3 regions of the Lactobacillus sp. B4015 genome follow, and region 1 is predicted to be linked to each of the others. Evidence: predicted binding sites of a transcription regulator. Region 1 holds the regulator's gene; each other region holds the start of a gene.
The links. Region 1 encodes Rex, which represses fermentation and respiration genes when NADH is low (regulators of the CRP and FNR family bind a similar motif). Its sites were predicted from a motif close to TTGTGAANTANTTCACAA; they were not measured.

Region 1 (10,426 bases):
TCGTGAGAGACAACTAAAATTGCTCCGGAATATGTTTTAAGAAAACCTTCTAGCCAGTCAAGTGTGTCTAAATCTAAATAGTTGGTCGGCTCATCGAGTAAAAGTAGCGGTGGCTTGCGTAAAAGCAGTTTGACAAAGGCAAGCCGAGTTTTTTCACCACCAGAAAGATCAACAATAATTTTAGTCCAAGTCTTTTCGGGGAAGTTAAAACCATTCAAAATACTTTTAATATCCGCCTGATAGGTATATCCACCTTGTTGTTCAAAATCAAATTGCAACTGGTCATATTGTTTTAAAAGTTGCTTATCTTCCGGATGTTCGGCAATTGCTTGTTGCAAGTCGCGGATTTTTTGTCCTTTTGCAATTAATGGCGCAAAAACGGTCAGCATTTCATCCCAAATGCTCTTACTTTCATCTAAGCCATTTTCCTGCGCGATATAACCCACATCGATCCCTTTATTAATGGTAAATTCGCCGTGGGTAGCTTCTTCTTCACCCGTCATAATTTTTAGGAGTGTGGTTTTACCAACTCCATTTGGTCCTACAAGGCCAATTCTTGCATTTGAATCAATCGAGAAATTAACGTGATTGAATAGCGTATTGGCACCAAATTGTTTTTCTAAATCGTGTCCTTGTGCAATTATCATATTTTTCACCTAAAGTCTATTTTAGCATATGTGGCAAGACTGCTGGCAATTGCATGAGAAATAAGCCTTTTTTAAGTAAAATTATTTTTTCATCAGTAGTAAATTGATTACGAGTATTTGCTCAGTTATTTACAAATAATTTTTTAATTACCATGTAAAGCGGGTTAATTAACAGTAAAATCGTGTTTTGTGATTGTGTTAGATTGTGAAAAAACATTTGCAAATATCAGTAAGTTATAGGTAAAATAATATTAATTGATGAGTGAATTCACAAAAAAGCTCACTAGTGATATTAAGTTGGAGGCTTTTTAAAATGGAAAAAATAAAAATACCTACAGCGACAGCGAAGAGACTGCCGCTTTACTATCGTTACCTAATTATCCTGAATGAAGCTGGTAAAGAAAAAGTTTCATCTACTGAATTATCAGAAGCAGTTCAGGTTGATAGTGCATCAATCCGTCGTGATTTTTCATATTTTGGTGCTTTGGGTAAGCGTGGGTATGGCTATGATGTCAAAAGTCTCCTATCCTTTTTTAAAAAGATTTTAAATCAAGATACTTTAACTAATGTTGCATTAGTTGGTGTAGGTAATTTGGGACACGCCTTGCTGAACTATAACTTCAAACGAAGCAATAACATCCGAATTTCCTGTGCTTTTGATATTAATCCTAAAATTACGGGCAAAATTTTGAGTGGCGTTCCTGTTTATGAAATGAGTGAATTGCAAAAGCAGCTGAGTGACCAACAGATCACCATCGCTATTTTGACAGTGCCGTCAGATTCTGCACAAAAAACAGCGGATGACATGGTCGAAGCTGGCATTAAGGGCATTATGAACTTTACGCCAATTCGGTTATCAGCTCCAACCGGGGTTAGAATTCAAAATGTTGACTTGGCGACTGAATTACAAACCCTCATTTATTTCCTTGATTCGGATAAAGATAAGAATAGATAAATATATAAAGCCGCCGCTGCAATGGCTAAAGAAAATTAGCACTTTAAGTAAAAAAGTGCTAATTTTTTCTTGCTTTTTTTATTAAAAGGGGGTATTATCATATTTGTAAGTTAGCACTTGGTTAATAAGAGTGCTAACAAATAACAAAAATGATTTTAAATTAAAATTAGGAGGGACAAACGTGTTACAACCAATTGGTGATCGCGTGATCGTAAAAGTTAAAGAAGAAGAAGAAAAGACTGTAGGCGGAATCGTCCTTGCTTCAAATGCTAAAGAAAAGCCAACAGAAGGTGAAGTTGTTGCTGTCGGTGAAGGCAGTTATGCAGAAAACGGCAACAAGATCCCAATGTCAGTTGAAAAGGGCGACGTTGTTCTATATGACAAGTATTCTGGCACTAACGTTGAATACGAAGGTGAAAAATTCTTAGTCCTTCATGAAAAAGATATTTTGGCAGTGGTTAAGTAATTAAGGAGCGAAAATTATGGCAAAAGATATTAAATTCTCAGAAAAAGCAAGACGTTCCCTATTAAAGGGTGTTGATAAGTTAGCTGATACTGTTAAGGCAACAATCGGTCCTAAAGGTAGAAACGTTGTCTTAGAGCAATCTTACGGCAATCCTGAAATTACTAACGATGGTGTTACCATTGCTAAGTCAATTGAATTAAAAGACCACTACGAAAACATGGGTGCTAAGCTAGTTGCCGAAGCTGCACAAAAGACTAACGACATTGCTGGTGACGGTACCACTACTGCAGTTGTGTTAACTCAAGCAATCATCCGTGAAGGAATGAAGAACGTAACTGCTGGTGCTAACCCTGTAGGTGTTCGTCGCGGAATTGAAAAAGCTACCAAGGCTGTTGTTGATGAATTACATAAAGTAAGTCACACTGTTTCTTCAAAAGATCAAATTGCGCAAGTTGCTTCAGTTTCATCTGCTTCAAAAGAAGTTGGTGACTTAATCGCTGATGCAATGGAAAAAGTTGGTAACGATGGTGTTATCACAATTGAAGACTCACGTGGTATTGAAACTGAATTATCAGTAGTTGAAGGTATGCAATTCGATCGTGGTTACTTATCACAATACATGGTAACTGACAACGACAAGATGGAAGCAGATTTGGACAACCCATATGTTTTAATTACTGACAAGAAGATTTCTAACATTCAAGACATCTTGCCATTATTGCAAGAGATTGTTCAACAAGGTAAATCATTATTGATTATCGCTGACGATGTTTCTGGTGAAGCACTTCCTACTTTAGTATTGAACAAGATTCGTGGTACTTTCAACGTTGTTGCTGTTAAGGCCCCAGGCTTTGGTGACCGTCGTAAAGAACAATTACAAGATATTGCCGCTCTTACTGGTGGTACAGTTATTACCGAAGATCTTGGTCTTGAATTAAAGGACACAACGATTGATCAATTAGGTAAAGCACGTCGCATCACTGTTACTAAGGACTCAACGACTATTGTTGATGGTGCTGGTTCAGACGAAGCAATTAAAGAACGTGAAGACTCAATCAGAAGTCAAATCGAAGAAACAACTTCAGACTTTGACAAGAAGAAGTTGCAAGAACGTCTTGCTAAATTAACTGGTGGTGTAGCTGTTATTCATGTTGGTGCTGCTACTGAAACTGAGTTAAAAGAACGTCGCTACCGGATTGAAGATGCTTTGAACTCAACTCGTGCCGCTGTTGACGAAGGCTACGTAGCTGGTGGTGGTACTGCATTAGTTGACGTTATCAAGAACGTTGAAGACCTTAAAGGCGACAATGCTGATGAGCAAACTGGTATCAACATCGTTTTACGTGCATTGACTGCTCCAGTACGTCAAATTGCTGAAAACGCTGGTGAAGATGGTTCAGTTATCTTGAACAAATTACAAAGTCAAGACCCTGAAGTTGGTTACAACGCTGCTAATGGCGAATGGGAGAACATGGTTGAATCTGGTATTATTGACCCAACTAAGGTTACCCGTACTGCACTTCAAAACGCTGCTTCAATTGCTGCATTATTATTAACAACTGAAGCTGTTGTTGCTGATATTCCAGAAGACAAACCAGTAGCTGATCCTAATGCTGCCGCTGGTGCCGGTGCTCCAGGAATGATGTAATTTTAAAAAGATTAAATAAAAATCGCTCGGTTGAGCGATTTTTTTGTCCATTTGTTAATTTTACCTACTTAAATAAATATAATAACAATGCTGTTTAAAGTACCTTTACAATAAAAAGACAAAGAATTAATATTAAGTAAACTTTAATGCGATTTGTTTATTTATTGTAGGAGAAGATTAATGCTAAGCAAAAGAATATTAGTAAAAAAATCTCAAAAATGGCCTTTGTGTGGCACAGTAAGTACTTTGATGGCTGTTTGCCTTTTAGGCTTAAGTGGCCAGGTAAAAGCAGATAGTAATATTACAGCTTTACCTAAAAGTCAAAATGAAAGCCAAAATGCGCTGACCGAATCAAAGTATGAGGATCCACAGCCTCAACCAGCAGGCCATGAAGTGATTATTCCCACTAATACGAATCTAGCGCATGACACTAGCTATGCAAAACAGTGTGTTTTCAACAGTCAAAATTATCCCGATACTGCTAAATTTTATTGGATAGTGAAACCACAAACTCTTATTAATGGTCAAGCAAAGGGAATTGTTGGCATTTGGATATCAAATGAAAATATATTACGTCTGAATGTGGTAGTAAAGATTGCTGGTCAAAAGCAAGCCAAATTAATGCATAACGCTTATTTATATGATCATAATGGCAAAAGAAAAAATGATTTAATTTTGCGTGCAGGTTCAACTTTGAATCTCATGGGTAGTAAAAAAATTAAACAGCGAAAATTTTGCTTACTTGATGATGATAATTACGTTGCTCAAAATAATGTCTTCGGCGTCAACCGTAAATTGCGGCATAATGCTCGCACATATAATCAACTGGGCGAACTAATTAATAAGAAAAGCATTAAAAAGGGTACTGTTGTTAAAACTTATGGTAATTCGGTTAAAATTCGAGGTTTAAAACTATATCCAATTGCTACTGATCGCTATTTGTTAGCTGCTAATTTTAAGGCCAACAAAGCAAAGCATGTTGCATCCCAAAAGCAGGTATCTAATAAGCAGGAAAAACGGCTCATGCACAGTAGCTACTTATATAATGAACATGGTCGACGCGTTAATGGCTTAATTTTAGCTACCGGTTCGCGTGTTAAAATTAGCAAATACCATCATTTGGCGGCTGGCCGTTTCTTCTATGCTATTGGCAATGGCTATTATGTACCCGTTCGCAACGTCACTGGTTTAAAAATGGAAAGGGTAAAAGTAGACCATCCTGTTACAGTTTATAATCGTTATGGCCGCAAAATAGGGACTATTCCGGTTAATAAGAAGATCCAAACTTACGGTGATCCCTTTAAATTAAAAGGACAACACTATTACATTGTTGGTAAAGGAAAATTAATTCGTTCACGCGAAATAACTGGGCTTGATTAAAAAATAATCGTTAAACTTTATATAAACATGAGCAATTCCACTTGGGAATTGCTCTTTATTTTGCAATATATTGGTATATGCAATCAGCTTTCTTTATAAGCAGAATTTATTAAACTGATTTGACAAGAAATTATAATAATATTAGTATGTTTAATTATTATTATTAATTTCTCACAAGGAAGGAATGCTAATGGAATATTTAAGTTTACTTGGCGTTTTAGTGATAGTCGTAGGCTTTGCCTTAGGACTTGACACTGTAGCCGTAGTCATTATTTCGGCTTTGGTCACTGCTTTAGTTTCAGGGATTGATTTCGTTAAATTTTTACAGATTTTAGGTAAAGGATTTATTGATAACCGGATGGTGTCGCTCTTTTTCTTAACTTTACCGACAATTGGAGTTATTGAAAGGCACGGTTTAAAAAAGGCTGCAACTAATTTAATTCAAAAATTAAAGAGTTTAACTCCTGGGCGTATCTTTGATATCTATACTGGAATTCGTGGTTTAGCAAGTATTTTTGGTATTTCCTTTCAAGGTCAAATCCAATTTATTGCACCTTTAATTAATCCTATGGCTCAGGCTGCAGGCTCAGTTAAAGGAGAATTAACAGAGCTAGAAGTAGACCAGATTAAAGGGCGTGCTGCAGCTAGTGATAACTTTGGTAATTTTTTTGCTCAAAACTTATTCTTTGCTTCTTCGGGAGTTTTAATGATTACTAGTTCAATGAAATCTTTAGGTCATCCAATTGAAGCTTCAAATGTTGTTTTAAACTCAATACCAATCACTTTAATCGCATATGTTTTATGCTTAATTTACAATCATATGTTTGATCAAAAGTTAAAAAATAAGAAGGTGAAATAAATGACAGCTTTAGTTAATAATCTTCTATTGGCCTTTTTTGTAATAATCGGACTATTCTTTTTAGCAGCTGCCATTGAATCTTGGCGTGACCAAACTAATCCGGCTCGCTGGGGCACAGGACTTTTCTGGTTTATTTTTGCAATCATCTTTAGTATTGGCCAATGGATTCCATATGAAATTAGTGGCGCTTTGCTTTTGGTAAACGGATTGTTATCATTATTAAAGCAAGTCAAAGTTGGTAAAATTAAGGAATTACCCGAAAAGGTTGCGGATAAGACCGTTAAGCGAATTGGTAATTGGATTTTTTTCCCAAGTATTTTGCTGGCAGTCTTAGCTCTTTTACTTGCCAAATTTACTCCTTTAAGTAAGAGCAAATTAGGAGGACAAGTTGCAATTGGTATTGCTGCTGTGGTATCTCTAATTGTTGCAATGATTTTAACCAAATCGAATGGCAAGATTGCTTATGAGGATACCCAACGAATGGTTCGTTCAACTGGTTCAGCTGGTATCATACCGCAATTGCTTGCCACACTTGGTGTAGTCTTCACTGCTTCAGGTGTTGGCCAAGTAACTGCCAAAGCTATCTCAGGTCTATTTCCAGTAGGAAACCACCTATTAGGTGTTATCTTATATTGTTGTGGAATGGCGCTTTTCACTGCAATTATGGGTAACGCATTTGCTGCTTTTGCCGTTATTACTGCTGGTATTGGTATTCCATTTGTTGTTGCCCAAGGTGGTTCACCAGTGGTTGTTGCTGCTTTAGGAATGACAGCCGGTTATTGTGGTACGTTATTGACACCGATGGCTGCTAACTTTAACTCACTACCAGTTGCTTTGATGGAAATGAAGGATTCTTTAGGAGTTATCAAGCAACAGTTTCCGATTGCAATTATTATGCTGCTCGTACACATCGTTTTGATGTATTTCTTAGCTTTTTAGTTTTTAGAAAAGAGAAAAACAATGAAAATTTTAGTAACAGGTTTTGATCCTTTTGGTGATGATAAGATTAATCCAGCTATTGAGGCTGTTAAGGGCTTACCCGATCAGATTGCTGGAGCCGAAATCGTTAAGGTAGAAATTCCAACAGTGTTTGGTGATTGTGCAACTGTTGTTCATGATGCCATTGTGCGGGAAAAGCCAGATTATGTTTTAAATATTGGCCAAGCTGGCGGTCGGTTTGCCTTGACTCCTGAACGGGTAGCCATCAATTTTGATGATGGTCGAATTGCTGACAATAAGGGTTACCAGCCCATTGCTACGCCAATTCATGAAGACGGACAGAACGCTTACTTCACGCAATTGCCAGTTAAAGCAATGGTTAAGGCTATTCGTGAAGCAGGTTTGCCAGCACTTGTTTCAACAACGGCTGGGACATTCGTTTGCAACCATATTATGTATCAAGTTCAATATATGATTGACAAAGAATTCCATGACTTAAAAGCAGGTTTCATGCACATTCCGTTTTTACCAGAGCAAGTCGTTGCTCGTCCTGACACACCAAGTCTTAGTTTGGCAGATGATGTTAAGGGAATTACGGCCGCAATTACTGCAATCGTTGAAATGGACGGCAAGCCTGATTTGCAAAGTGTTGAAGGTCATATTGCTTAATTCTAACCTTACTTTGTGAAAGCTAGAAGATAGCCATTTTGCATTTTTAATTAATAGAAAAAATAAGATCGTTTAATTGCGGTCTTTTTTCTTTTGAATCGGTGTTTAGCGTATAATGATAAAAGTAAAGTAGAAAAGAAGAGGAATAAATGGCGAAAGCAAACTTAACTCCAATGATGGAGCAATATCATGAAATTAAAAAGCAATATCCCGATGCTTTTCTTTTTTATCGCGTCGGTGATTTTTATGAATTATTTGAGGATGATGCGGTTAAGGGTGCCCAGATTCTTGAGCTGACTTTAACTCACCGGTCTAACAAATCTGAGAATCCAATCCCGATGGCTGGAGTCCCTCACGTTGCGGTTGATTCTTATGTTGACACCTTAGTTGAAAAGGGCTATAAAGTTGCACTTTGTGAACAATTAGAGGATCCCAAAGAGGCTAAGGGAATGGTTAAGCGGGGAATTATTCAGCTAGTAACCCCTGGAACTTTAATGAACGATAAGCCAAGTGAGGCCAAGGAATCTAATTACTTAACTTCTGTAGTAACCACCAAGAACTGCTTTGGCTTAGCATACAGCGACTTATCAACTGGTGAAATATTTGCAACCCACTTAAAAACTTTTGCAGCAGTTTCTAATGAATTGTTGTCGTTGAGGACGCGAGAAGTTGTCTATAATGGTCATCTTAATGCATCTGACAGCGATTTTTTACATAAAGCTAATATTACTGTTTCAGAGCCAGCAGAGTTGACCGGTAAACATGCGGAAATGTCTTATGCCCAGCAAAATTTGACTAATCAGGCTGAAAAAGATGCTGTTAAGCAGCTTGTAGGCTATTTACTCCAGACTCAAAGACGTAGCTTAGCGCACTTGCAAATTGCTAAAAGCTATGAAGTAAGCCAATATTTACAGATGTCGCATACTGTACGCGATAATTTGGAACTGACTGCTTCAGCTAAGACTGGTAAGAAGATGGGCTCGTTATTTTGGGTGCTCGATAAAACGCATACTGCAATGGGTGGGCGGCTATTAAAGCAGTGGCTTGCTCGACCATTATTATCTGTAGAGGAATTAACTAAGCGGCAAGAAATGGTTCAGGCCTTACTTGATGGCTACTTTACCCGTGAAAATGTGAATGACGCGCTAAAGGGTGTTTATGATCTAGAGCGTTTAACTGGTCGGATTGCCTTTGGTAATGTCAATGCCAGGGAATTATTACAGCTTGCTCATTCACTTCAAGCCGTACCGTCTATTTTAAGTTCGTTAAAAGAGTCTGATAGTGCTATTTTGCAAAAATTTGCGTCAGAGATTGACCCTTTAAGTGGAATTGCCGATTTGATCAGTTCTACAATTGTGGATCAGCCACCAGTTTTGACAACTGAAGGAGGACTTATTCGCAATAATGTTGACCAACAACTAGATCGTTACCGGGATGCCATGAATAATGGTAAAAAGTGGCTAACTGAGATGGAACAAACCGAACGACAAAAAACGGGAATTGATAACCTTAAAGTCGGTTACAACAAGGTTTTTGGCTACTATATCCAGGTAACAAATTCGAATAAAAATAAGGTACCACTTGATCGCTATACCAGAAAGCAAACTTTGACAAACGCTGAGCGCTACATTACGCCTGAACTTAAGGAACACGAAAACTTAATTTTAGAAGCCCAAACTAAGTCAACTGATCTGGAATACGAGTTATTTGTTAAATTGCGTGAGGAAGTAAAGAAATATATTTCTGCTCTGCAAAAACTAGCTGGTCAAATTGCTGCTTTAGATGTTTTTTGTTCCTTTGCCCAAGTAGCTGAAGAAAATAATTATTGCCGACCAAAATTTCACACATCTAATCAGGATGTTAAAGTTGTTTTAGGCAGGCACCCAGTTGTTGAAAAGGTAATGAAGGCTGGTTCGTACATCCCCAATGATGTCAGACTTGACCAAGATACGGATATTTACTTAATTACTGGTCCTAATATGTCCGGTAAAAGTACATATATGCGGCAAATGGCTTTAATTGCAGTGATGGCCCAAGTAGGCTCTTTTGTTCCTGCCGATAGTGCTGAGCTGCCAATTTTTGATCAGATTTTTACCAGAATTGGTGCTGCTGATGACTTAATTTCTGGACAAAGTACTTTTATGGTTGAAATGACTGAGGCAAACGAAGCTTTACAAAATGCCACTAAGAGAAGTCTGGTCTTATTTGATGAAATTGGTCGTGGGACAGCCACCTATGATGGAATGGCTTTAGCTGGCGCAATTGTGCAGTATTTGCATGATGAAGTAGGGGCAAAAGTGTTATTTGCAACACACTTCCATGAACTGACTGATCTTGAACAAACATTGCCAAGGCTAAAGAACATTCATGTTGGTGCAACTGAAGAAAACGGTAAACTAATTTTTCTCCATAAAATTTTGCCAGGCCCAGCTGACCAAAGTTACGGTATTCATGTTGCTCAACTTGCTGGCTTACCCCGCAAGGTTTTACGCAAAGCAACAAAATTGTTAAACCGTCTAGAAGCCCAAGGCAGCAATTTAGGACCGACCTCGGCACAGCTTGATTTATTTAGTAGCAATGAGAAGCCAGAAACTGTGACAGATCAGGAGCTGGCACCAAGTACTGAAACTGAATTGTCGGACAAGGAAAAAGATGTTTTGGATGAAATATCTAATCTGTATTTAGCTGATCAAACGCCGCTTCAAGTTATGCAACTGGTGGAAAACTGGCAAGATGATTTAAAGGATGAGAAATAATCATGGCCCAAATTCACGAATTATCGGTTAATCTGTCTAATCAAATCGCGGCTGGAGAAGTAATTGAACGTCCAGCAAGTGTAGTTAAGGAATTGCTGGAAAATGCA
Region 2 (10,426 bases), on a different contig from region 1:
AAGACGATAAATTCCTTATCTTTGATATGTAAATCAAAGTCCTTCACAGAATACTGGTCATTACCCTCATATTTTTTGCATAGATGGTTTAAATCAACTTCAACCATTCTTTTTACCTACCTTCTTAACTAGCTGTTTATATAAGCAGCCACGATCTTATCTAACTGCAAGTCTTTGGTTGAAGCGACAAGATAGTCGGCTGCTTTCAACGCGGTGCGGTCGCCAATACCGACGGCAAATTGCCCGGCCGCTTTAATTGCAGCAACCCCAGCTGCGGCATCTTCAAAACTGATCACTTCACCCGCCTTTAAGTGCAAAAGTTGTTGCGCCTTTTGATAGATTTCCGGATCTGGCTTGCCCTTGTTAACTGTTGCCGCATCGACAATGCCAGCAAACTTACTGGCAATCTTCAATTTGTGCAATATTTTAGGCGCGTTTTTCGAAGCCGAAGCAATGCACATTTTTAAATTGGCCTCTTGTGCATCCGCGAGTAGTTGCGGAATGCCAGGTAAAATGTCTTTCGGCGTCATCGTATCTACTTGCTGTAAAAATTTCTCGTTCTTAGCTGCCGCAAACTGCTTCTTCTGCTGCTCAGTATATTGATTAGTTTGATGACCATATTGCAAGATTAAATCTAGGGAATCCATGCGAGAAATTCCTCGTAACGAGTTCAGTTGCTCGTTTGTCAGTCTAATTCCTAATTCTTTAGCTAAATCATTCCAAGCGGCTAAATGAAACTTCGCTGAATCTGTCAAAACGCCGTCTAAATCAAAAATCAAACCTTTAAGCATGCCACTTCACCTTCTTTCAATTCAACCTGTTGGTCTTTAACCATGACTGTGAGCTGCTTACCACTAATCAAATCAAGCTTAACTTCATCATGGCTAATGGCTACTTTAATTAAACGATTACGGTAGTTAAGTTTGAAACTATAATTTTGCCAGTTATCGGGAACGAACGGATTGAACTTTAGCTGCTCTTTGTCATAACGCATTCCCGCAAAACCTTGAACAATTGCAAGCCATGAACCGCTCATTGAAGTTATATGTAGTCCATCGGCAGTATCATTATTGTAGTTATCAAGGTCTAACCTGGCTGTTCGTTCATAAAGAGCAACCGATTGTTTCTTTTTACCTAATTCAGCCGCTAAAATTGAGTGAACACAAGGCGAAAGAGAACTCTCATGAACGGTGAGTGGTTCATAAAAATCAAAGTTGCGCTCCTTTTCTTCTTTAGTAAAGCGATCATCCAAATAGTAGATTCCCTGCAAGACATCTGCTTGCTTGATAAACGGTGAACGAAGGATTTTATCCCAAGACCAATGCTGGTTAATTGGACGTTCAGTTGCCGGAATTTCCTTTGCTGGCTGCAAATCTTTGTCTAAAAAGTCATCTTGCTGTAAAAAGATGCCGCGTTCATGATCTTCCGGCAAATACATATTAGCGATAATGTCCTGCCAGTTAGCTTTTTCCTGTTCACTAACGTGGACCCTCTTTTGGGCTGCGGGATCAGCTAGGGGCAGGCGCTCTAAGGTGTATTGCAAAACCCATTGCGCCATCAGGTTAGTGAACCAGTTATTGTTGACATTATTCTCATACTCATTCGGCCCGGTTACACCGTGCATGACATACTTTTGCCGCCATTTTGAATAGTGAACCCGGTCTGCCCAAAAACGTGCTGTTTCAACTAAAACATCCATTCCCTCGTTTTTAACATAAGACTCATCCCCGGTATAACTGGTATAACGCTTAATTGCAAATGCAATATCAGCGTTACGGTGAATTTCTTCAAAGGTAATTTCCCATTCATTGTGGCATTCAAGACCGTTAAAGGTCACCATTGGGAAAAGCGCACCCTTTAACCCAAGATCTTTAGCATTCTGATAGGCTCCTGCCAGCTGATCGTGCCGATATTGAAGTAGCGCCCTCGTCACGTTTGGCTTAGCCACGCATAAATACATCGGGAAAATAAAGGCTTCAGTATCCCAGTAAGTCGCACCACCATACTTTTCGCCGGTAAAACCCTTGGGACCAACATTGAGTCGTTTATCTTCGCCATAGTAAGTCATAAACAACTGTAAAATATTGAACCTAATTCCCTGCTGGGCCAAATCATTACCGGTGATTACCACGTCACTTTTTTCCCACCGTCTTTGCCAGATAGCGGTATGCTCAGCTAGATTTTCGGCAAAGCTCTTGGCCTGCAAGCGTGTCATCAATTCGGCGGCTTTTTGAGCTTGCATTTTTGGTTCAACATCGCGACTAGTAACAACAATCACGTCTTTTTCAAGGTTATAGCGATCACCAGAATTGAGGTCAACCGTTAACTTTTCACTGAGCCCAGCTTTAGTTGTTGTGACCATTCCTTTGACAAAATGATTGTTATGCCGCAATCCCTGCTTTAAAAGAACTGTAAATTGCGGAACTCCATATGGATTGGGGATTGTTTTAACCTGAATCGTGCGCTGATCGCTATCTTCACCGCAGCTTTGCCAGAAATGCTCATTGTAGTTGCTGTCTTCATTAGTAACTGTGCCATCCAGCGTTGCTGTAAAGGTAATTTTGGCTTTTCCCGTTAAGACCGTCGCCACAACGTTAATCAGTGCCGCTTCTTTTTGTTTAATATGTAAAAAACGTTGAAATTCAAACCTAACCGTGGTCGTTGTTCCCAAATAAGTAAAGCTCCGCGTCAAAAGGCCTTGATGCATATCCAATGAAAAAGAAAAATCTTTGATCTTGCTGGTTGCTAGATCCAGCTTTTCGCCGTTAATATTAATGCCGATGCCAATAAAACTGGGGGCATTGATGGACTTGCCAAAGTACTTGGGATAACCATTTTTCCACCAGCCCACTCGTGTCTTATCCGGAAACCAAACTCCAGCCAAGTAGGTTCCTTGCAAGCTATCGCCTGAATAACCCTCTTCAAAATTACCGCGCATCCCCATGTAATCATTACCAATTGACGTAATGCTTTCCTGCAGACGTTTATCTGCCGGATTAAACTCATGCGTAGTAACTTGCCAAGGATTAATCTCAAAAATCCGTTTCATCTGCTTATCTCCTCTTGTGCGGTTTTGTTTACGCTTTCATTATTCGCCAAAATGGAGCATCTTTGCAATCCAAAATCCTCTGTTAACGGTATCAAAATAATTATGAAAAAAGCAGCAAGCTTTCTTTGCCTGCTGCTTAGATATTATTCAACTTCAATTGCAATTCCCTTGGGCTTTAACAATCCATTGGCAAAGTTTTGCTGTAAGATTGCTTGCCCCTTAAGTGCGATATTTTTGGTAGTTGTGTTGAAATATGCCGTAATTTTGACGTCTTTTGTCCGAACAACTTTAATTAAACCGGTTGCAGTAACAGTTAAAGATATTTCACCTTGGCCCAAGGTATCTGCGTATTTTTTCCGAAAGGCAATTAATTGCTGTACCTGCTGCCAAACTGCACTATTTTTCTTACTCCAATCCATCGGCTTACGGCAATCTGGATCATTTCCACCAGTCATGCCCATTTCGGTGCCGTAATAAATACATGGACTACCAGTCTGCATAAACATAAAAGTTAACGCCTGCAAGGCCAATTCTTGATCACCCTGTGCCAGTGTTAAAATTCGGGCGGTATCGTGAGAATCTAGCATATTCATCATGGCTTGGTTAGTGCTATCGCGATATAGCATTAACTGATCAGTTAGCGCCGCAACCAATGCTTGCGCCGTTTTTGTTTTCTTAAAAAAGTGCTCCTCAATCTGCAAAGTATACGGATAATTCATTACAGCAGTGAACTCGTCGCCATTTAGCCATGGTCTAGCGCTGTGCCAGATTTCACCAACAATGTAAAAATCCGGCTTAATAGCGGTCAGAGCAGCATGAAATCTGCGCCAAAAATGATGATCAACTTCATTTGCCACGTCAAGCCGCCAAGCATCAATGTCGAAATATTTTACCCAGTAAGTGGCAATTTCTAAGAGAAAATCCTGCACTGCCGGGTTGGCGGTATTAAGTTTAGGCATGCTTGGTTCAAAGGCAAAAGTATCGTAATTGGGCATTGCTTTTTGACCAGTTTGATTTGGGTTAACCGGAAATTGATTAATGTGAAACCAGTCAGCAAATTTTGATTTTGCTCCGTTTTTAACTACATCTTGCCACTGCAATGATTGACTCCCTAGGTGATTAAAAACGGCATCAAGCATCACGCGCATCCCTCGCTTATGTGCCTGCTCAACTAGCTCGGCAAAAAGCTGTTTGTCACCAAAAGCAGGATCAATTTCTAAATAGTCAATTGTGTCGTATTTATGATTGGAACTTGCCTTAAAAATGGGGCAAAGATATAGTCCTGTAACGCCCAATTCTTGCAAATAATCTAAATGGTCGATGATTCCCTGCAAATCGCCGCCATAATAATCTTCTCTTCCGGGATGATCACTAGGCTGCCATTTTTTCGTTCCCTGCGGGTCGTTATTAGTATCCCCGTTAGCAAAACGTTCCGGGAAAATTTGGTACCAAACCGTCTGCTTTACCCATTGAGGTACCGTTGTCATGTCAATTGTGTGCAAATAGGGTAATTTAAAATAGCTGCTGTCAGCGTTCAGATTTTGCGAGTTAAAGCTGCTAATCCCGCGATCGCCGACGATAACATGGCTGTCGTCTTTACCAATCACTTCAAACGTATACTTAAGGCGCCGGTAAGGGGCCTTTAAAGTTATACCCCAGTGATCACTCACTTGTCCGTGACCCAGTAATTTTAAGTCCGCTTTTTTATCTGTCTTAGTATCCAGATAATTATCGGTATAATGAGCAACTACCTTGGCAACATCATTTTTTGCGCTATGAAACCGAATCCGAACGTGGTGCGGACTTATAACAAAGCAATCTTCACTTTCTGTTCGGTGCTTTAAGGCTGCTAATTGCATCTTTTATTCTCCTTTATTTACTTAAAACAACACCAGAATATGGCATCAGCACTAACTCGCCATCAGCCAAATAATATTTCCCTGCAGTTAATTCTTCATGGTGATAAGCACGCGGAATTCTTATTCTTGTTTTTTGACTACTTAATGAAACAGCAACAAGTGCACTACTATTGCCCAGATCACGCTGATAGACATAACTGTCTTGACCCGTTTCCCGTAAATAAAAGCGGCCAGCCTGAAACAATTTTCTTTTCTTCAGCGCAATCAATTGACGGTAAAAATTGAAGATACTGTCCGGGTCTGCTACTTCAGAACAAGCATCAACCTTAACCATTTTTTGACCATCAAGCCACGGCTTAGTGGATGAAAAGCCAGCATGCGGTTCATTAGTCCACGGCATTACTCCCCGAGCAGGCAATTTATGCGTTGCACTGACCATTTTTAATGCTTCTTGCTCACTTATTCCCATGCTCTTTGCTTGGGCAATAAATTGGGTAACCGTTTCGTCGGCAAACTCCTTGTCTGAAGTAAAAAGCAAATTTGGTAAACCCAGTTCTTCGCCATAATAAATAATCGGAATACCGCGCTGCAAATACATCAACATTGCTAGGCTTTGGATCTGAATTCTGGTATGCGCCAAACGAGTTGCCATTCTTGGCATATCATGGTTATTCCAGTAAAGAGTCGGTAACGAAATCTCTGCCAGGGTTTGCTGCCAGATAGCTTGCGTCTGCTTGAAGATTTGCCAGTCAAGCTCTTTTGGCTGATACTGCGCTGGTAAACGCGGATTAATTTTGCTCTCATCATCCGTGAAATAGCGAAAAGTAATCACACTATCTAGCAAACTATTTTTCTTACTTGTATAATCGGCTGCTAAGTTCACGTTTGCACTTGCTGCTTCGCCCAAGAGCAAGGCGTCAGGAAAGTCACGCTTTATTTGCTGACAAAATGGTTGCAGCCACTCTTGCACTTGGGGCAAGTTAGCAAAAAACGGTTCCGCAATAACTGGTTCAGCATCATTTGGTGCCGGAAAATTTTGACGCAAGTCAGCCTTGGCGATATGAATAAATGCATCTAGCCGAAGACCGTCAATTCCTTTAGCCAGCCAATATTCAGCAACTTGGATCATTTCCTGTCTGAGTGCCGGATTTGCCCAGTTTAAATCGGGCATGTGTTTATCAAACAAGTGAAAATATGACTGACCGCTATTTTTCGGGTCACTCTCCCAAACACTACCGCCAAAGAAGCTGCCCCAATTATTTGGCCGCTTGTTGTTACTGCCCGCGAAAAGATAATAATTGCGGTACTTGCTTTTTGGATTATTAATCGCCTTTTGAAACCAAGGATGTTGATCGGAAGTGTGATTAAGTACCAAATCGAGGATAATTTTAATTTTTTCTTGATGCAGCTGCTTAATTAACTGCTCAAAATCTGCCATTGTTCCCATTGCAGGATCAATCGCAAAGTAATCTGCCACATCATAGCCATTATCAACTTGGGGTGAAACAAAGATTGGATTGAGCCACACCGCGTTAATCCCCAGCTTTTTCAAATAAGGAATACGCTGTCTAATCCCATTCAGATCGCCAATCCCATCACCATTACTATCTTGAAAAGATTTGGGATAAATTTGATAAATTATTGCGTTATCATACCAATGCGTCATTTGCTTAATCCTCCAGCTGTAGTTTAGCGAAGAACTGCAGTTAGTTACAAGACAGTAGTGAATGTTACCGGTATCAAAAAATGGTTTTTGGGTGGACAATTAAATATCTGCGTATATTTTTTGGGCAAAGTATTGCATTTGAATGTTAAAAAGCTCACAATAACTTTGAAACTATTAAAAAATTATAAGAGGAGGAAATTTTGATGCAAATTAAAGCAGCTGTCGTTAAAAAAATGGGTAGCCAATTTGAAATTGAAGATGATATTGATTTACACGAAGTTGGACCAACCGATTTGCAAATCCATATGGTTGCTACCGGTATTTGTCACTCAGATGAAGCCTTGCGCAAGGGCGATTCCAGTGTTGGCTATCCCGTAATTTTAGGCCATGAAGGCGCTGGAATTGTTGAAAAGGTCGGCAATCAAGTTAAAAACTTCAAAGTTGGCGATCACGTAATTTTGTCGTTTTATGCGGACGGAATTTGTGATAATTGTCTCAAAGGCATTCCTACTCAATGTCGCCACTACAGTGACTATAACTTATCAGGCGTCCGGGCTGATGGTGAAGATCATTTTCAAAAAAATGGTAAACGAATTTGTGACATGTTTAACCAATCATCCTTTACCACTACTACCGTAGTTGATCAGCGCAATGCAGTTAAAGTTGATAACAGCGTTGACTTACGTAAAGCCGGTCCTCTTGGCTGTGGTTATGTTACAGGTTCTGGAACCGTCTTTAATACTTTGCAACCTAAACCTGGCGATACGATTGCCGTCTTTGGTACGGGCGCTGTTGGCCTTGCTGCCATGATGGCCGGCTCAATTAGTGGCTGCACTAAGGTAATTGCAGTTGATGTTGTTCCTGAACGGTTAGAATTAGCTAAAAAATTAGGGGCAACAGCAGCAATTAACAGCAAGACAGATGACCCAGTTGCTAAAATAAAAGAGCTTACTAATGGCTATGGTGTTGACTGGACCGTTGATACTACAGGGATTAGCGGTGTAATCAAGAATGCAGTTGATGCCTTAGCACAAGGCGGTACCTGCGCGGCAATTGCAGTGACTGCTCAAAATCTAACTGTTTCTACCTGGAATGATCTATGTGTCGATGATAAAAAAGTTGTCGGCGTCAACATGGGGGACGCAATTCCACAAGTTGACATTCCGCGGCTGCTTGAATTTTATCAATTAGGTAAATTCCCATTTGACGAAACCGAAAAGTTCTACAAGTTTGAAGACATTAATCAAGCAAACGCCGATTCAATTTCTGGTAAGACGATTAAGCCTGTATTAATTATCGATCCAGATTACCAACCAGAATAGCTAATCTGTCATATGACAATACTAAAAAACGTTGAGAAAAAACTCTCAACGTTTTTTGGTTTAGTCTGAAAAATCGCTTTTTCCTCAAATCGAAATTCATGCATAAACCAAACAAGGTGCGGATCAGATCGATTTTTCAAACTATAAATTCAAACTAAATATTATCGTACGTAATCCCAATAAGAGCAAGAAAACTAGTACATTCTGTTTAACTACTGACAAGCGATATGTCATAACAAACACTAATACTAACCAGACTATTATCATTACCAACAATATTAATAGTGAACTAATAAGATTACTTATATCAAAAGCAGTTAAGTGGACTATGACAAATAAAAGTAAATACGAGTATTCTTTAGGAGCTAAGCCCCTTATTAAAGCCTGTAGCTTGGGTTTACGCACAAGAATAAAAGATTCGATTGAATTTCTTTCCATTCGGGGCAGGATAATCGTGACATAATCAAAAACAAAATTATTAGCGCTTATTAATGCCAGTTTCATTGGACTTCTAATCCAACCAAAACTTGCCTGCACCAATTGAGGTAACTTTAAATATACCGTATTCCAATTTTGTCTAGCCAGCAAAACGATTAACGCGGAAATAACGGCATAAATAGTGAAAGAATATTTTTTATTCATTAAGCAAAATTCCATTTTGTAGTGTTAAGTCCTGATCATAGTTAATCTCGTCAATTTGATCATGACTAGCAATGATTACTGTTTTATTTTCCTGTTTCAGTCGATTTAGGAGGGTCAAAAATTGCCCAATACTTTCTTGGTCAATACCGCGTGTGGGCTCATCAAGTAATATTATGTTTTGCTCCTCCATTACTGCTTGAATAATACCTACCTTTTGACGCATACCTACCGAATATTTCGCGATAGCCTGGGAATCATCTGGATCAAGCTCAAATTGTTGTAATAAACTTCTTACCCGCTTTTCATTAAAACGATGATTGAGGTTAGCTAGAAAATGCAAGTTTGTCATGGCAGATTCATATTCCAAAAAACTAGGATTTTCAATTAGTGCCCCTATGACATCACCATGATCTAGCTCTACTTTTCCACTATCCGCTTCTAACAAGCCAGTAACAATTTTAAAAATCGTCGATTTACCTGAACCATTAATTCCCGAGATATGAATTAGTTGGCCCGGTTTAGCAATCATAGATACGTTTTTTAAAACCGATTTACGACCAAATGATTTTTTAATTCCTGTAATTTTTAACATTTTGATCCTTCCTTAAAAGCCGCCTTGTATATGGTGTATAATGCGATAAACCTCATCATACATAGGACTATAATTTATTAAAAGTTTCTTCTCAATATAGTAGTGATATACCAAATCTAGGATAATCACTAAAATCAAGAATAAATATGGATAGCGTGAATTATAAGCTCCCACCAATAGCCAGAACAAAAATAATAGGACAGCTATATGCAAAACTATCAGTGCTGTACCCAATAACGGATTGCCATACTTAAATAATGGATGATCTGAAAAGAAATACGGTACAAACAAGGCTACTAAAAATAGTGTGCAATATATTGTACCTAATCCCAGCAGCTTTAATATCATTAAATTTGTCTTTTGTCTGACGCCGACGAGTAATCTAATCCGGTGAAAGGTTAACACATGGTTATAAAATAAAATTAAAATTACTGGTTGTAGATATAACGAAACAAAACTTAAATTAAGGTATTCGTTTGGAAGTTCCATCGTCTTAGCGGGATTTCTTAATAAAAGATTTATCGCGCCAGCTAAGCCAATTAACATGATTACAAGGCCAATTAGCATTAATCGACTATTTACTCGTTTTAATTGTTTCATCGGTTAGCCTAACTTTCTTTTTCTTTTATACCAAGTAGTAACTAACGTAATTGTCACTAATAAATACAAAATCACAGTAACGAAGAAAATTAAGTAGCTATTTAAGATAGGTATCCGGCTACCCAAGGCAAACTGGCCAGGAGCCAGTATTGTAAAAGGAAAGGAAATATTGGCAATTGTATACCAAACAGGGTTTTGGAGATTACCCAATAATGCAAACAAGATCAAAGCAATTGCTATAATAGGCCCCATTATATAAAAAAGTGCATTCTTTTTTACAAAAAGCCCAACGCTAAAAATTAGTACTGCGAAAATACCCCAGCCGATAGCAGCAAAAATAATATAGAAAATGACATCAATTAGTTCATTAGAAGAAAAATATCCAGGTCGCGCATCCCGATAAATCTGTGCAGGCTGCATTTGAAAGACTAATGGATAATAGAACCAATTAATTAATCCTAAACGGTAAATATTAGTAAAGACTGAAATTAATGTTGCGACTAAAAAACTATTGGTAAGCCCCTTTTTCAAAAAAGCAGAATAATCAATTCGTTGCTGCACATCAGCGAACATACCATTATTTTTCAAATAAATGTAAAGGCCTGCTCCTAGAGTTGGCAACAATGCCATCATAACTATTTCGACAATAACATTTTCATCCCAACCATTGGGTTGCAGCGAAAAGAAAAGCTGTAC
Region 3 (10,426 bases), on a different contig from region 1:
ATAATTTTATTAAGTCTAGCTTTGTTCTGCTTATTTGCTGCTATTCCGGAAAAAGTAGACGCTGCTGTAAATTCACCTAAAGTAATAGTGCAAAAGCAGTCTAAAGATAAAGTGAAAAAACAGAAAAATGCTAAGCTGGTCCCGGTGACTGCGGCCGAAAATACTGCCGTAAAGGACAAAAGTACTACCGCTAATGAAGCTAAACAGTCTTTAAGTACTGACGATAGCGAGATTAAGCCAAAAGATAGTGCGCAACCATTTGCTTCTAGTTTTAAATGGCATGGTCTTTCCTGGCAATATGATGACAATAGTAAAACGGCCACCATTCTTGGTGGAGAAGCCAAACTTGTTTATGATCCAAATGAATATCTTTCTAGCCTTATTTCTAGCAACACTAAAACAATCAAAATAGCCGCTCCCTTGAAGGTAAGCGGTGATACTACGAACCTATTTAACTTCTTTACTAATGCAACTAGTATCGATTTAAGCAATTTAGATACTTCTCAGCTGAAATCAATGGCTTCGCTGTTTGAAAATTGTAAGTCGCTAACTAATATTACTTTTGGCAATATAGATACTTCTAATGTAAGTGATATGTCTTCAATGTTTAAAAATTGTCGAGCTTTAACTAGTTTAGACTTAAGTCATTTTAATACTGCTCGAGTAACCACGATGTCTTCAATGTTTGACTCCTGTTTATCTTTAACCAGTTTAGATTTGAGTCATTTTGATACCGCCCAAGTTAGGAATATGTCGATGATGTTTTCACAAGATAACAGTTTAACCAAACTTGACGTAAGCCATTTTAATACCGCCCAAGTTAGGAATATGTCGATGATGTTTTCACAAGATAACAGTTTAATCCAACTTGACGTAAGCCATTTTAATACTGCTCAAGTGACGACAATGGCTAATATGTTTGGTTATTGTCAAAAATTGAAAATAATTAATGTGAATAATTTTAATACTTCAAACGTTCAAGACTTTTCTGGGGTATTTGTTAGCTGCTATAGTTTAACAGATTTGGACATCAGCAATTTTGATATGAGTAAGGTTATGAACGCTCAAGGCAGATATCGGGCAAATATGCTGGCTGGCTTAAGTAACTTAGTTACGCTAAAGCTAGGTTCCAAAAATTATCTTGTAACTGCGAATATTGAATTGCCAGGTACTTGGCGCAATGTCGGCGAAAATGGGACAATAGATCTGCCACAAGGAAATAAGAGTTGGTCATCGCAAGATTTACAGGATAATTATGATGGTACTAAGGATGCAGATACTTATGTCCGTTTTGCCACTTTAAAAATTACCTATCATAACCAAGCAGGCAAAGAAATTTCACCAGCAGACACAATATACGGTCGTGTAGGGACAAATTACAGCACTAAGGCCAAAGACATTCCTTATTATCAATTAGATGAAACAAATATACCAGAAAATAGTGAGGGAACTTATAATGGCGATGATATCAATGTTGACTATAGTTATCTCTCTACCGCTAAACCGGTTACCGTTAAATATCAGGATGTTTACGGAAAACAAATTGCCCAAGACGTAGTCCTAACAGGTGAAGGTGGCACAACATATACTAGTGTAGTGGCTAAAATTGATGGTTATACGCTTAAAACAACGCCAGAAAATGCTACCGGGATATTTACCGATCATGAGCAAACAGTGATTTATATTTATACTAAAGATCCGGTCAAAGCAGGCAATGTGATTGTGCGCTATCAAGATGAAGCTGGTCACTCAATTCACTCCGATATTATCTTAACGGGTTATATTAATGATTCCTATAGCAGTACCGCAATTCCAATTGAAGGTTATAGTTTAAAAACTGCACCAGAAAATCCCACGGGTCAATTTACTAATAAAGAACAAACTCTTATTTACGTCTATACTAGAAACCCGCTGTCAGTTGCTAACGTAACGGTCCACTATCAAGATGAGAAGGGCAAGCCAGTTGCCACAGATGTCATTTTGGGTGGCATTATCGGAACGCAGTATCAGAGTTATCCGTTGGTCATTAATGGTTACCAGCTCAAGACTACACCGGCTAATGCCTCAGGTACTTTTACGAATCAAAAGCAAGACGTAGTTTATGTTTACGCCAAAGATGCCAGTGCCAATAGCACTGCTGGGGGTCAAGGCGGCGGAACAGTGATCATTGCGGCTCCAAGCACAAGCACTGGCAAAGACAATAGCGGTGACTCAAATGATGCCAAAATCAAACTTCCTGTTAGCAAGGCGGTTATGCATAATTCATATATTTATAATGAAAAAGAAGAAAGAATAGCTGGATGGCTGGGACAAGGTACAGTAATTAATACCTATGGAACGAAGCTTATTAATAACCGTAAGTATTATGTGCTGGCTAATAATGAATATGTGAGGGCTACTAATATTGATGGCATTGTGCGTAAATTACGTCATAATGCTTATGTATTTAATCAAGCTGGTAAAAAAATCAAACTCATAAAGCGGCACCAAGATTGTCGAACTTACGGAGCAGCTGTTAAGAGACATGGCAAATTATTCTATCTTATTGGCAAAAATAGACTTGTTAAAAAGGCCAACTTCTAACAAGTAATGATCTCCTAGTTTTAATATTTAATTGAGTAAAATCGTTCGCTTAAAAAACGGACGATTTTTAAATAGTAAGGTTGCTAAAAAGATATTTGTGATAAAATTAACTTATTAATTTAATGAAAGTGATTACATAGTAAAGAAGGAATCAATCATGATTTATCAAAAAGACATCAAGTGGGATGCCAATTATGATGTTGTTGTACTAGGTTTTGGCGGTGCTGGAGCAACAGCTGCGCGCTTTGCCGCTGATAATGGTGCAAAAGTACTGCTTGTCGATGTTGCACCTGAAGGTCATGAAGGTGGCAATACTCGTTATTCGGCCCAGTTAATTGGTACGGGTAATGATTTTAATGAATTAAAAAAATATTATCAGAATTTGACGGCACCGATGTCACTTGATGAAGAGATGATCGATACCTATGTTGCAGGAATGGTGGATATTCCTAATTATGTTACTAAATATTTAGGCGTAAAACCTTGCAGCGCTAAAAGTTATGCCCCTGAAGCCCGCTATGCGTTTGAGGAATTCCCAGAATTTCCAGGTTCGACTTCATATGATTTTACTACCGTACGCGAGTCATGGTTTGACGCTGCACTTTGGAAAATTTTAAAAGAAGAGGTCGTTAAGCGCCAAGATCAAATTGATGTGATGTATGAGACCCCGGCTAAGGAATTAATTCAGGACCCAGTCAGTCGCAAGATTGAAGGTGTCTTGATTGAGCGCAAGCATCAGCTGCTTAAAGTGCAAGCCAAGACCGGTGTGGTTATGTGTACTGGCGGCTTTGAAAATAACCAAAGAATGATTGAAGACTTTATTGGCGCTAAAAAACTAGCCCCTCTTGGCACCCTGTACAATAAAGGTGATGGCATCAAGATGGCTCAGCAAGTTGGCGCTGATTTCTGGCATTTATACAACTACGAATCTTTAGGTTTGCTGCATGGGATGGCATTTGCCGTACCAAAAGGTGAGCGTGGCCGCCTAATGCTGGGTAAGCAAAATGAAGTAGTTGCTCATGGCAGTTCGTTTGTTGTGGGTGATGACGGTACCAGATACTTTAACGAAGCGGAAGAAAATCGTCACGGTCACATTAAGAACCATGGTCAGTGGAAAGTGCCGCTTAACCAAGAACACCCTTATTTGATTTTTGATAAAGCTAAAAAAGCTGAATTAGACCAAGATCCAATTATTGGCAACTATCAGCCTTATACAGATAATGTTATTGAGGCCGCTACGATTGGCGAGCTAGCAGAAAAGATTGGTGTTGCAAAAGCCACTTTGGAAGATACACTTGCTCGCTTTAACCAGGCATGCCAAGAAGGCAATGATCCTGAATTTCGCCGGGACCCAAAGACTTTGCGGGCATTTACTGCAGGTCCGCTTTATGCCGTGCGCATGGAACAGACAATGCTAAACACGCAAGGTGGTGCGAGAAGAAATAAGGAAGCCGAAGTTCTCGATACTAAGGGCAAGGCCATTCCTCACCTATATTCTGCCGGTGAATTTGGCGGTATTTGTGCTAACCAGTATCAAGGTGGTAACAACTTAGCCGAATGTTTGATTTGGGGTAAAATTGCCGGTGAAAATGCGGCCAAAGCCAAAGATGATGTGACGGTTGATGCTGCTAGTGGCGCATCAGCACACGACATCCACCTGAATTCAGATCTTGAGCATGAAGACTATCCAACTGGCAAGAATCAATATATTGGTAGATCAAATGGCGGCATGGGTGGCGAAATTGTTGTTCGGGTCACTGCCGATAAGCAAAAGAATTTACAAAATATTGAGGTTCTCAAACAGGCCGAATCAGAAGATTATGGTCTAAAGGCAATTAAAACCATGCCAGCAGAAATGGTTAAGGAAAACAATGTTGATGTCGATGCCGTCTCGGGTGCATCGAGCACCTGTCGCGGACTAAAAGCTGCGGTTAACGATGCCTTAAATAAGATTGAACAATAAATAACAAGAAAGGAATTAGTGCAAGCTAGATTCCTTTTTTGTGTCCAATTGTTTTTTGAAAAAAATACTATTTATATATGTATCAGTAGTATAATTTGGGTAGATAAGTTAAAAAACAGAGGATAAATGAATAGGATAAGAAAATGAACTTTACCCAATTACGTTGCTTCATTAAAGCAGTTGACAACTCCAGTTTTACAATTGCTGCTGAGCGGTTGAATTTTTCCCAATCGGCTGTTTCTAAAAATATTAAGGATTTAGAAAATACAATCGGCGTTACCCTGATTAACCGGGCTCATCACCGCATTTCATTGACTAATGCCGGTAAATATTTTTACCGCGTGGCCCGAAATGTTGTTGATGATATGGATTACACGGTGGCTTATTTACAGAGCCAAAAGAATAACCCGGAGACGCTTTTGCGGATTGGTGTCTGTGATACGCCATTAGAACAAAAAATTTTACCCATTTTCTTGCGTAAATTGCGTAAGTCCGGCAGTAATCTAAACGTGCAATTTGTTTTTGTACTTAATAACTCAATTGGTGAATTATTGAATCATCACGTGGATTTGTGTGCTATTGCGCGTGAAGACGTTGATGTTGTTGATGATGTCAGGTTTGAACCCCTAATTTCAGGTAGAGTCGTGGTGGCCTGTCCTGAGGATTCTTCACTCGCTAAAAAAGCCAAGATTACGGTTGCCGATTTAAGAAATCAAAATATTTTTTTGCTGGATCCCAATAGCTCACTTAATGTTCAACTTAATTTTCAGACGGCGCTAATTAACAACTTGGGTATGGAACACATTAAGTTTGTCCAAGACTTTTTGGCAATGGATATTTACGTGCGTGGCGGCTGGGGCTATGGTATTTTACCTAACTTTATCGCTGACTCGCAATCCGCCGGCATTACTTATGTGCCAATTGATTATCATGATATTTCGCCTTATGGTATTGCCTACATGGAGTCTTTTACCAATAAGTCAGTTCTTGATGAAGTAGTAGATACACTCAAGAAGTCCGTAAAGGAATACACCCAAAAAAATAATAACTAATACGCATATAGATAGTTATTTAAAAATGCTTGTACAGTAAGTCAGATCACTTATTGCCCAAGCATTTTTTGGTTATTAAAGCATAACAAGAATGTTCTCTATTCCATTTAGTAATCTTGAATTCTAATATTGGTGCAGAAATTCACTAGATAAATAGTATTATGAAAGCGATTAAAGGATTTGCATTAAGAAGTGAGGGATAAAAAATGGAAAATACTTATGATGTTATTATCGCTGGCGCAAGTAACGCTGGTGGTATGGCAGCTTGTGCAGCTGCTGAAAAAGGAGCTAAAGTTCTCTTGATTGATAAGCAAGGAAGCTCACAATTTCTTTACCGTTCTTTCTTTGCAGCACTTGATAGTAATGCTCAAAGAAGAGCCGGAATCAAAGTAGACAAAGCTAAGTTGATGAACTTCTTAACTTTATTCTTCCAAGACAATGTTGATGAACGACTTTTATGGACTTGGGCTAACCACGCTGATGAAACAGCTAACTGGCTTGAAGACAATATCTTAAAGCCAAATGGCGGAGTTTTAAGACCACAAAAAGATGCTTACTATGAATCAATTGTTAACACTGCCTTTAATACTGAACTAGCAATTGCCACCCCAGAAAACGGCTGGGCTCATTATGGTGATTGGATGATCGATAAGGTTAAGGAACTTGGCGTAACACTTAAATATAATACCAAGCTAGAAGAATTAATTACCGATGATAGTGGTGCTGTAACTGGCGTCATTACTAGTGACCGTGATTCAGGCGCAAAGACTGAATATCATGCAAATAAAGGTGTCATTATTTGTACCGGTGGTTATGGTGCTAACGTCGAATTGATGAAGAAGTGGGATCCACTTGGCTATAAGAAGAATGTTTATTCAGATGGCCCTCGGGATGATGGTTCAGGTATTCTAGCTGGTCTAAAAGTCGGGGCAGCAAGGGATGAAGAACCAGCAGAAATCATTTTTGATCGTGGTGCCGTTCCTGTTGGAACGAAGGCTGAAGATCATTATGAGATTGACTTTAAGGGTCCTGGTTATTTCTGGATGGGTGCTTATCCATTGCTTAAAGTCAACCTGAAAGGTGAGCGCTTTGGCAATGAAAGTGTTCCTTACCAATTTGACATCAACGCAATAGCTAAACAACCTGGTTACTTGGAAGCACAAATTTGGTCAGAAGACACAATGGATCATTTAGACCAATTTAGAACTCAAGGTTGTTCACGGCTGGGCTGGCCAGGTATTTACAATACTGAAGAAAATAAGGCTGAAATTCAACGTCGAATTGATGACGGTATGGTGCAAAAAGCCGGTACGCTTGAAGAATTGGCTGAAAAATTGCAATTACCAGCAGACAAGTTGGTCAGCACGGTTAAACGCTATAACGAAATGTGTGCAAACGGCGTTGATACCGACTTTGGTAAAGAAAAATTCAGACTATTCCCAGTTGATAAAGCACCTTACTATGGTGTCATTATGGGCGGACGTCTTCTTGCAACACTTGATGGTCTGCGGATTAATACCAAAATGGAAGTTATTGATAAGAATGGTGATCCAATTCCGCATCTTTATGCTGCTGGTAATGCAAGTGGTGGTTTCTTCTGGGGCAGCTATCCAGACAGAGTTCCAGGTTTAACTTGCAGTCACGCTCAAACTTTCGGTCGTTTAGCAGGTCAATATGCTGCTGAAAATTAGTTTTTATTTTACAAAAGGAGATTAAGAATCATGGAAGAAAAACAATTACCTAAGCTTTCTAGCTATCGGTGGGTAATTCTGGCAATTGTTGCATTGCTTGATGCAACGAGCAATTATATTCAATTTCAAGTTTCTGCTTTAGCCGTTCAAATTATGCCAGCTTTGCATATCTCGCCGGCACAATTACAAAGTTTGGGTATGGCACCAATGTTAATTGCAGTTTTCTTGAGTATTCCTGCAGGCTCACTTGCAGATAAATTTGGTGCTAAGAAAATTGTTACTATCGGCTTGATAGTTTCTTTAATTGGTGCTTTTGGACGCTTGGTAGCAACTAATTTTGTTACATTAATGATTATGCTGCTGCTTTTTGGTGTATATATGGCACTTTTAAATGCGAATACATTAAAAATCTTCGGTGTTTGGTTTAAACAAGATACTAATTTGGCAATGGGGGTTTTCTTTGCTTCAGCTAGTGTAGGAATTATTTTAACTCGGATTACTAGTCCGTTATTTCCAACTGTAAAAGCTGCGTATACATTTTCATCTGTTCTACTTCTTATTTTAGCTATTTGCTGGGTGCTTTTTATTAAAGATGCTCCAAAGGACGAGCCAGTTCCTCCTACTCAAATGAAACAAGGTAAGTCTGAATCATCACTCGACTTTTTCAAAGCGGCTGCGCATAGCAAGATGACTTGGATTGTAGCTATTAGCGTTGGTGTAGGAATGGGTGCAAGCGAAGCTTTTTCCAATATCATGCCTACTGCCCTTGCAGCAAGGGGAATGACTGTTATTCAAGGTAATAGTGTTGCCGCGATTGCTACCATTGGTAGTTTATGTGGTTCATTATTTGGACCGGCTTTAATTGGCAAAGCTAAAAAAGCTAAACCAATTATGATTACGGTGACCCTAATTGCTGGGCTTTTAATTGCTCTCACATGGTTTATTCCTCTTGGATTGCCGCTGACTATTTCTTTAGTACTTGGTGGTTTATTTGGTGCAATGACTGGTCCATTAATGCAGGCAATGCCTATTACTTTCCCAGAAATTGGGCCAAAGTATGCAGGTTCTGCAGGTGGTTTAATTGGGACTGTATCATTATTATTCTCATACTGTGTACCGGTTATTATTTCAATGATTGCAGGACGCAACTTTATGTTAACGTTTATTATTCAAGGTATAGTTTTAATGCTAACAACAATTTTCATTGGGATTTTACCTGATGCAAACGCAGCTAAAAATGCTGGTCGTAATAAATAATTGATCAAGTTTTGAAAGGATTTTTATCATGGCAAAAAAGATTACCGATAAGCCGGGAAAATATACCGGTTCCGGTCAGGGCAAAGAGAGTCAAATCAACCTTGAAGTAGAGGTTGATGAAGACAAGATTGTTAGCGTTAAACCATTAGATCAGTATGCTCCTGATAGCCTTGCCGACAATGCTTTTCACAAGATGGCTCAAAAAATTGTTGACCATCAATCTGCCGACGTTGATGTCGTTTCCGGTGCCTCGGAAACTTCACGTGGCATTATTGAGGGCGTTAAAGAGGCCTTAAATAAGGCAGCAGTTGACTTTGCTGCTTTAAAAGAAAACAGTGCGCAAAGTCAGACAGAAACACAAGAAGTAATTGACGTTGATGTTGCTGTTGTTGGTGCTGGTGGTGCAGGCGCAGCTGCCGCTTTAGCAGCACGTCAGCACGGCGTTCGTGTTGCTTTAATTGAAAAAACAATTTCGCCACTTGGTGCTAGTACTTTTGCCGGTGGGATGTTTGCCGGCGATAGCCAACAACAAAAAGAGCAAAATGCAGTTGTATCAAAGAAGTGGCTCTATGATGAATATATGGATGCTTCACAAGGCTATATGAATTCAATTCTTGTTCGCCGCATCATTGATGAATCAGGCAAAACTGTCGACTGGCTGAATGAAAACGGCGCAATCATGAAATTGGTTGATGCCGGAACCGGTGGTAGTTTTGACCACATTGGTATGCCAGCTACTCTTCACGGCTATCAAGAAGGCGGAACTAAGGCTGTTACCAAGTTGATTGAGAAGTTTAAGTCAATTGGCGGGCAAATGTATTTTGGTTTTGCTGGGCAAAAGCTCTTGCAGGATGCTGATGGTAAAGTCATCGGTTTAATTGCACAGGGTGATGATAAAGAGCTTCATGTCAATGCTAAAAAAGTGATTATCGCTACAGGCGGTTTCGGCGGTAATCCGCAAATGCGTAAAGAATACTTGGGTGATGTTAGCACCCAAGGACAAGTTTTACAAAACACCGGTGATGGTCTAAACATGGCCTGGGATGCTGGTACTGCGCACCATATTAATGGCTCAACGCATTATTTCTGGCAAACTTTCAGTAATGAAGACATTGGTGCAATGGCAAAATTAGTTGGTCCTAACTGGATGCCAGTTAACGCTTTGGCCGATTTTCCAAACCTCCGGGTCAATAACCGTGGCCAACGTTATGCCAGTGAAACTCACGCTTTGGACTTTGCGGTTCATGGAGCTGAGCTGTCCGAGCAGCCCAAGCAGACTGAATATGTCATCTTTGATCAGGCAATGCTTGATAAGATTAAAGAAGGTGGCATGGTCGCAATTGAAGACCATTATGGCAAGTGGAAGAATAAACGCCAGTTCTATATGGAATTCAATTTCCCAACTGACACTGAGGAAAGTATCAAGCACGAACATGAAAAGACGGACTTTACCTCATTGTTAAACAAGCTAAGTTCAACTGATGTTGTCTTTATTGGTGACACAATTGCAGAACTTGCAGAAAAAATGGGTGTCAATCCGGAGAATTTGCAAAAGTCCGTTGATCAATATAATGCTGCGAAGAAAAAGGGTGAAGATGAACTATTCTTCTCCGATACTAAGAGAATGATTCCTGTTGAAAACGGCCCATTTTACGCAGTTAAGTATATTGCACGTAACCTTGGAACTCTGGGTGGTGCTACGATTGATGAAAAGATGCATGCTCTAGCACCTAGTGGCGAGCCTGTTCCTAATCTTTATGTAGCGGGTGCTGATGCTTCCGGAATGTATGGTAAGGCGTACGTTGATTTTGAAGGTGGAACTTTAGGTTTTGCTTACATTTCAGGACGTCTAGCCGGAATCGATGCAGCTGAAACTGCTA

Region 2: a site for Rex is predicted at 6,717-6,734, ahead of J3U71_RS07575 (NAD(P)-dependent alcohol dehydrogenase). Genes of this name have one in related genera too.
Region 3: a site for Rex is predicted at 2,679-2,696, ahead of J3U71_RS08270 (FAD-binding protein). Genes of this name have one in related genera too.

The regions. Positions count from the first base shown of each region.
Region 1 is NZ_JAFNOY010000001.1:9,909-20,334, reverse strand. It holds gene J3U71_RS00090 (ABC-F family ATP-binding cassette domain-containing protein) at 1-647, opposite strand, end outside; gene J3U71_RS00085 (redox-sensing transcriptional repressor Rex) at 961-1,602, shown strand; gene groES (co-chaperone GroES) at 1,784-2,068, shown strand; gene groL (chaperonin GroEL) at 2,085-3,716, shown strand; gene J3U71_RS00070 (SLAP domain-containing protein) at 3,897-5,096, shown strand; gene J3U71_RS00065 (DUF969 domain-containing protein) at 5,287-5,955, shown strand; gene J3U71_RS00060 (DUF979 domain-containing protein) at 5,956-6,894, shown strand; gene pcp (pyroglutamyl-peptidase I) at 6,916-7,563, shown strand; gene mutS (DNA mismatch repair protein MutS) at 7,737-10,319, shown strand; gene mutL (DNA mismatch repair endonuclease MutL) at 10,322-10,426, shown strand, end outside.
Region 2 is NZ_JAFNOY010000006.1:121,699-132,124, reverse strand. It holds gene J3U71_RS07600 (ABC transporter ATP-binding protein) at 1-107, opposite strand, end outside; gene pgmB (beta-phosphoglucomutase) at 129-791, opposite strand; gene J3U71_RS07590 (glycoside hydrolase family 65 protein) at 776-3,049, opposite strand; gene J3U71_RS07585 (glycoside hydrolase family 13 protein) at 3,193-4,908, opposite strand; gene J3U71_RS07580 (alpha-glucosidase) at 4,922-6,574, opposite strand; gene J3U71_RS07575 (NAD(P)-dependent alcohol dehydrogenase) at 6,778-7,896, shown strand; gene J3U71_RS07570 (hypothetical protein) at 8,038-8,538, opposite strand; gene J3U71_RS07565 (ATP-binding cassette domain-containing protein) at 8,531-9,130, opposite strand; gene J3U71_RS07560 (hypothetical protein) at 9,143-9,730, opposite strand; gene J3U71_RS07555 (hypothetical protein) at 9,734-10,426, opposite strand, start outside.
Region 3 is NZ_JAFNOY010000007.1:73,080-83,505, reverse strand. It holds gene J3U71_RS08275 (MucBP domain-containing protein) at 1-2,583, shown strand, start outside; gene J3U71_RS08270 (FAD-binding protein) at 2,741-4,546, shown strand; gene J3U71_RS08265 (LysR family transcriptional regulator) at 4,690-5,598, shown strand; gene J3U71_RS08260 (FAD-dependent oxidoreductase) at 5,805-7,289, shown strand; gene J3U71_RS08255 (MFS transporter) at 7,320-8,546, shown strand; gene J3U71_RS08250 (FAD-dependent oxidoreductase) at 8,575-10,426, shown strand, end outside.